Regions from separate parts of the Paenibacillus sp. FSL E2-0201 genome, predicted to be linked through region 1. Evidence: a T-box and tRNA genes for the amino acid it is inferred to sense, from the RefSeq annotation. Region 1 holds a T-box; the other holds one or more tRNA genes.
What was found. A T-box is a leader RNA that pairs with one kind of tRNA and senses whether it is charged. The one in region 1 lies ahead of ileS (isoleucine--tRNA ligase), so its partner is inferred to be a tRNA-Ile.
Positions count from the first base shown of each region.

Region 1 (3,386 bases):
AAAGCAGGACGCCGATATTTTATAGAAGAGGCGAACCATGAATGGCAGTTGGATCGTCGATATATATCCTCTGCCTTTACTTGAAGTACAGTCTTTCTTCTTTGTCTGCTGCACAGGTATGGTTCAGAGACTTAGAAGGTCCGAAATTTCTAGGAGGTGCACAGCATGCCATTAACACCGCTCGATATACATAACAAGGAGTTCTCTCGGAGACTTCGCGGTTATGATGAGGACGAGGTCAACGAATTTCTGGATCAAGTAATTAAAGATTACGAAAGTGTTATCCGTGAGAACAAAGAGCTGCAGAATCAGCTTTTGTCCATTCAAGAGCGTTTGGATCATTTTGTAAACATTGAAGAGAGTTTATCGAAGACGATCTTAGTCGCTCAGGAAGCGGCAGATGATGTGAAGAACAACTCCAAGAAGGAATCGCAGCTTATTATCAAGGAAGCGGAAAAGAACGCAGATCGGATTATTAACGAAGCGTTATCCAAATCCCGTAAAGTTGCTATTGAGACTGAAGAGTTGCGCAAGCAAGCTTCAATCTATCGTACTCGTTTCCGGACATTGGTGGAAGCTCAGCTGGAGCTGTTGTCACAGGATGACTGGAATGCCTTGGAGAGTCGTGAGGCGAGCGAGAACGTAACTTTTAAGGATGATGTTCTACATCGTATCTAATCATTGTGATGAATGCTGATTTGGTTTGTGAGTAGGAAGGATTTTGGACTTTTATAATTTCAAACCAGAATTGGCTAAATAGAGGGAGCTATTCCCTCTATTTTTATTTTCCGTTAAAATCGATCCTAATAAAGGATCTTCCGCCATCGTTGGTATGCTCCTATTTGCGGATTTGGCAAGCGGTTGTTGACATTTAGACTCAAAAAGTCTATAAATAGAACATATCTGTATAATGTTTATATGTATTCGATGACGGGACAAGTACGACAAGGTAACGTTCTCCAGAGAGTCGGCGATTGCTGAGAGCCGATTGTTCGAACCCTGCCGGAAAATCTTCCCCTAGAAGTTAAGCTGAAGCGTTGATCGTGCGTAAGCTTAGCCGTCTGCCGGACGTTACACCGGACCTGTGCATGAGATTTACGCGCGGGACTGAGATTGTGCTGAATACACTCCCCTTAAGGATGTGCTCATGCGCAGAATTAGGGTGGTATCGCGAGCGTCGTCTCGCCCCTTTGGGGGTGGGATGACGCTTATTTTGTTGTTCCGGGGCGGGCCATCCCCCTAAATCCCCCTTGCTAAGGGGGACCCCAAGGGCTGCTGCCCTCTGGACACCCGCAAAGTAAAGCCTCGTGCAAATGGGTACGGTGGTGGAAGCGAACGGACTCATGTGGCTGAAGGAGCGGCCCTTCTTAGGCTCCCCTGCGGGTTCGCCTGCGGGGCCTTCACGGCAAAAGCGGTGAGCGACCAGCTGCGCAAGATCGCGAATTGGCCCCCCGAGCCCCTGCTGCCCTGCGGGATCGCGGCTCGGGTGCCAAGAACAAAAGCACGTGCGACCAGCTGTGCAAGGTCGCTCAGAGACTAAATCATGAAAGGATTGACCATCACATGCAAAAAGTAGATGTCAGAGAAAAAGCGCGGGCAAGAGATGTCCGCATACTGAAGAAATGGAGCGACGAAAATACGTTCCGCAAATCCATGGAGAACCGTGAAGGACGTCCGAACTATGTATTTTACGAAGGTCCTCCTACAGCGAACGGTGCACCGCATATCGGGCACGTGCTGGGCCGTGTAATCAAGGATTTCATCGGTCGTTACCAAACGATGAAAGGCTATCGTGTGGTACGTAAAGCGGGCTGGGATACACATGGTCTTCCAGTAGAGCTAGGCGTGCAGAAGAAGCTTGGGATCTCCGGTAAACAAGAGATCGAAGAATATGGTGTAGAGAAATTCATTCAGGAATGTAAAGACAGCGTCTTCGGCTACGAGAAGCAATGGCGCGAGTTTACAGAGGGTATCGGATACTGGACGGATTTAGATAATCCTTACGTAACCTTGGATAACACATATATCGAAAGCGTGTGGAACATCTTGGCTACGGTTCATGACAAAGGGTTGCTCTATCGCGGACACCGCGTTAGCCCTTACTGCCCAAGCTGCCAGACTACCCTAAGCTCCCACGAAGTAGCTCAAGGCTACAAAACCGTCAAGGATCTTAGTGCGACTGCAAAGTTCAAACTGGATGACAGTGGAGACTACGTACTAGCTTGGACGACTACACCTTGGACATTGCCAGCGCACATGGCTTTAGCCATGAACCCTGACATGGATTATGTACGTGTACAACAAGAAGATGGTGTGTACATCGTTGCTAAGAATTTGGTGGAAGAAGTAATGAAAGGCGAGCACACCGTCCTTTCGACACATAAAGGTTCCGAGTTCATCGGCAAAACTTACGCTCCTCCTTTCGGATACATCAAAGCAGAGAAAAGCAATGTCATCGTAGGTGCTTCCTTCGTTACAGATTCCAGCGGTACAGGGATCGTACACATGGCACCAGCGCATGGTGAAGATGACTACAAGACTTGCCGCGAGAACGGTATCAGCTTCGTAAACGTGGTTGATAATTCCGGTAAGTATACCGATGTAGTGTCTGATTTTGCCGGACGCTTCGTAAAAGATTGCGATTTGGATATCGTTAAAGCTTTGTCTGAAAAAGGATTACTTTACGGTAAAGAAAAATACGAGCACAGCTATCCGTTCTGCTGGCGTTGTGATACACCGCTCTTGTATTACGCAACAGACAGCTGGTTCATCAACACTACAGCGATCAAGGATCAGCTCATTGCTAACAACAACAGCGTAAGTTGGTACCCTGAGCATGTACGCGAAGGCCGTTTTGGTAAGTTCTTGGATGAACTGGTGGACTGGAATATCAGCCGTAATCGTTACTGGGGTACACCGCTTAATGTTTGGGTATGTCAAGAAACGGGCAAAGAGTTCGCTCCACACAGCATTGAAGAACTGAGAGCCATGGCAATCGGCGATGTGCCTGAGGATATCGAGCTGCATAAGCCTTTTGTAGATAAGATCAAGCTACGTAGTCCTTTCAGTGAAGGTGCAGAGATGGTTCGCACACCGGAAGTTATCGACGTTTGGTTTGACAGTGGTTCAATGCCTTTTGCCCAAAGCCACTATCCATTTGAGAACGAAGATAAGCTGAATGATCAGTATCCAGCGGATATGATCTGTGAAGGGATCGACCAGACCCGTGGATGGTTCTACAGCTTGCTAGCTGTATCTACCTTGTTTAAAGGTAAAGCTCCATATAAAGCGGTAATCGCTACAGGCCATATCCTCGATGAGAACGGTCAAAAAATGTCCAAATCCAAAGGCAATGTTATTGATCCTTGGGAAATCATGAATGAATA
Region 1 covers NZ_CP150154.1:5,073,409-5,076,794, reverse strand. Annotated here, with positions in the region: gene NSU15_RS22970 (DivIVA domain-containing protein) at 166-678, shown strand; T-box leader at 919-1,193, shown strand; gene ileS (isoleucine--tRNA ligase) at 1,564-3,386, shown strand, end outside.

Region 2 (3,386 bases), 2.6 Mb from region 1:
CGTAGTCGAAGGACAACAGTTTGAAATTACTGTACCACCGTAATCCGCTATGAGCGATGGGGTGACGCAGGAGGGTAGTGACGCGGACTGATGGATATGTCCGTCTAAGCAGTGAGGCTGATGTGTAGGCAAATCCGCACATCGTTAAGGCTGGGCTGTGATGGGGAGCGAAAATTGTAGTAGCGAAGGTCATGATCTCACACTGCCAAGAAAAGCCTCTAGCCAGGAGAAGGTGCCCGTACCGCAAACCGACACAGGTAGGCGAGAAGAGAATTCTAAGGCGCGCGGAAGAACTCTCGTTAAGGAACTCGGCAAAATGACCCCGTAACTTCGGGAGAAGGGGTGCCCCGGTAGTGTGAATAGCACGAGGGGGCCGCAGTGAAAAGGCCCAAGCGACTGTTTAGCAAAAACACAGGTCTGTGCGAAGCCGCAAGGCGAAGTATACGGGCTGACGCCTGCCCGGTGCTGGAAGGTTAAGGGGAGTGGTTAGGGGTAACCCGAAGCTATGAACCGAAGCCCCAGTAAACGGCGGCCGTAACTATAACGGTCCTAAGGTAGCGAAATTCCTTGTCAGGTAAATTCTGACCCGCACGAATGGCGTAACGACTTGGGCGCTGTCTCAACGAGAGATCCGGTGAAATTTTAATACCTGTGAAGATGCAGGTTACCCGCGACAAGACGGAAAGACCCCATGGAGCTTTACTGCAGCTTGATATTGAATTTGGGTACGATCTGTACAGGATAGGTGGGAGCCGTAGAAATCGGAGCGCAAGCTTCGGTGGAGGCGCCGTTGGGATACCACCCTGATCGTATCTAGGTTCTAACCTAGTGCCCTAATCGGGTACGGGGACCGTGTCAGGCGGGCAGTTTGACTGGGGCGGTCGCCTCCTAAAGAGTAACGGAGGCGTTCCAAGGTTCCCTCAGAATGGTTGGAAATCATTCGAAGAGTGCAAAGGCATAAGGGAGCTTGACTGCGAGACCTACAAGTCGAGCAGGGACGAAAGTCGGACTTAGTGATCCGGTGGTACCGCATGGAAGGGCCATCGCTCAACGGATAAAAGCTACCCTGGGGATAACAGGCTTATCTCCCCCAAGAGTCCACATCGACGGGGAGGTTTGGCACCTCGATGTCGGCTCATCGCATCCTGGGGCTGAAGTAGGTCCCAAGGGTTGGGCTGTTCGCCCATTAAAGCGGTACGCGAGCTGGGTTCAGAACGTCGTGAGACAGTTCGGTCCCTATCTGTCGTGGGCGCAGGAAATTTGAGAGGAGCTGTCCTTAGTACGAGAGGACCGGGATGGACGTACCGCTGGTGCACCAGTTGTTTCGCCAGAAGCATGGCTGGGTAGCTACGTACGGACGGGATAAGCGCTGAAAGCATCTAAGCGTGAAGCCCCCCTCAAGATGAGATTTCCCAATTAGTAAGACCCCTTGAAGACGACGAGGTAGATAGGTTGGAGGTGGAAGTGCAGTAATGCATGGAGCTGACCAATACTAATCGGTCGAGGGCTTATCCTATACTTAAAATGCAAATTCAATTCGGATTCAGTTTTCAGGCGATTAAGCCTGAGCATTACGCTGTAATGCCCGTTTGGTGGCGATAGCGGAGGGGTTCCACGCGTACCCATCCCGAACACGACCGTTAAGCCCTCCAGCGCCGATGGTACTTGGACCGAAGGGTCCTGGGAGAGTAGGACGCCGCCAAGCGGACAACCACATTACCCGTGGTATTTTTTTTGCCCTTAATATTCGTATGTCTTAAAAGGGCCTTTAGCTCAGCTGGTTAGAGCGCACCCCTGATAAGGGTGAGGTCGGTGGTTCGAGTCCACTAAGGCCCACCATATTCCCTGATAGCTCAGTTGGTAGAGCACTCGACTGTTAATCGAGTTGTCACAGGTTCGAGTCCTGTTCGGGGAGCCATTTATGGAGAGGTGTCCGAGTTTGGCCGAAGGAGCACGATTGGAAATCGTGTAGGCGCCACAAGCGTCTCGAGGGTTCGAATCCCTCTCTCTCCGCCATGAATTTACTTCCCTGTTAGGGATGAGAAGCCTTGGTGGTTCGTTGAAGCATAAGCTTCGTTAGGAATGCTTCGCAATCTCGATAGTAGTGAGAGTATCTCTCTCTCCGCCATAAAGTTTATTAGCATGGCCCGTTGGTCAAGGGGTTAAGACACCTCCCTTTCACGGAGGTAACATGGGTTCGAATCCCATACGGGTCATAACATGGAGGCTTAGCTCAGCTGGGAGAGCATCTGCCTTACAAGCAGAGGGTCGGGGGTTCGATCCCCTCAGCCTCCACCATATTCATTTAAGAACGACGCGGGGTGGAGCAGCCCGGTAGCTCGTCGGGCTCATAACCCGAAGGCCGCAGGTTCAAATCCTGCCCCCGCAACCAAATTTTCTTAAGCATGATGTTTTGGGACTAGCTGGCGTAGTGTAAATGAATAGTATATACTTATTAAATGACGCGGGGTGGAGCAGCCCGGTAGCTCGTCGGGCTCATAACCCGAAGGCCGCAGGTTCAAATCCTGCCCCCGCAACCAATTTACATTTATGCATTATGTCTGTGGAACCGTGGTGTAGTTGGCCTAACATGTCTGCCTGTCACGCAGGAGATCGCGAGTTCGAATCTCGTCGGTTCCGCCATTTAGTTAATTATTGTTGGGGATTAGCCAAGCGGTAAGGCAACGGACTTTGACTCCGTCATGCATAGGTTCAAATCCTATATCCCCAGCCATTTATGAGAGCCATTAGCTCAGTTGGTAGAGCACCTGACTTTTAATCAGGGTGTCGAAGGTTCGAGTCCTTCATGGCTCACCATTATTTTTAAAGTGTGCGCGTGTGGCGGAATGGCAGACGCACCAGACTTAGGATCTGGCGTTTCACGACGTGGGGGTTCAAGTCCCTTCACGCGCACCATATTTTGCGGAAGTGGCTCAGCGGTAGAGCATCGCCTTGCCAAGGCGAGGGTCGCGGGTTCGATTCCCGTCTTCCGCTCCATAATTTTTGCGCCCTTAGCTCAGCTGGATAGAGCGTTTGACTACGAATCAAAAGGCCGGGAGTTCGAATCTCTCAGGGCGCGCCATTTTTATTACTAAGTCATTACATGTTTTGACGGGATGTAGCTCAGCTTGGTAGAGCACCTGGTTTGGGACCAGGGGGTCGCATGTTCAAATCGTGTCATCCCGATTTTATACCTTTGCGGGTGTAGTTCAATGGTAGAACTTCAGCCTTCCAAGCTGATAGCGTGGGTTCGATTCCCATCACCCGCTTATAATTAAGAAACACCTGTCTATTATAGGCAGGTGTTTTTTTGTATAGTTACATTCATATGGATACAATAGAACTTAGGGCTTTTAGTTGAGGAGGTAGCTATGTTTGAATTCGAA
Region 2 covers NZ_CP150154.1:904,454-907,839, forward strand. Annotated here, with positions in the region: rRNA gene NSU15_RS03945 (23S ribosomal RNA) at 1-1,516, shown strand, start outside; rRNA gene rrf (5S ribosomal RNA) at 1,589-1,705, shown strand; tRNA gene NSU15_RS03955 (tRNA-Ile) at 1,763-1,839, shown strand; tRNA gene NSU15_RS03960 (tRNA-Asn) at 1,843-1,918, shown strand; tRNA gene NSU15_RS03965 (tRNA-Ser) at 1,924-2,016, shown strand; tRNA gene NSU15_RS03970 (tRNA-Glu) at 2,145-2,216, shown strand; tRNA gene NSU15_RS03975 (tRNA-Val) at 2,223-2,298, shown strand; tRNA gene NSU15_RS03980 (tRNA-Met) at 2,316-2,392, shown strand; tRNA gene NSU15_RS03985 (tRNA-Met) at 2,464-2,540, shown strand; tRNA gene NSU15_RS03990 (tRNA-Asp) at 2,566-2,643, shown strand; tRNA gene NSU15_RS03995 (tRNA-Gln) at 2,660-2,734, shown strand; tRNA gene NSU15_RS04000 (tRNA-Lys) at 2,742-2,817, shown strand; tRNA gene NSU15_RS04005 (tRNA-Leu) at 2,833-2,916, shown strand; tRNA gene NSU15_RS04010 (tRNA-Gly) at 2,923-2,997, shown strand; tRNA gene NSU15_RS04015 (tRNA-Arg) at 3,006-3,082, shown strand; tRNA gene NSU15_RS04020 (tRNA-Pro) at 3,113-3,186, shown strand; tRNA gene NSU15_RS04025 (tRNA-Gly) at 3,199-3,269, shown strand; gene NSU15_RS04030 (YdeI/OmpD-associated family protein) at 3,372-3,386, shown strand, end outside.
Region 2: it encodes a tRNA-Ile, which carries the amino acid that the T-box ahead of ileS (isoleucine--tRNA ligase) is inferred to sense. The anticodon was not compared.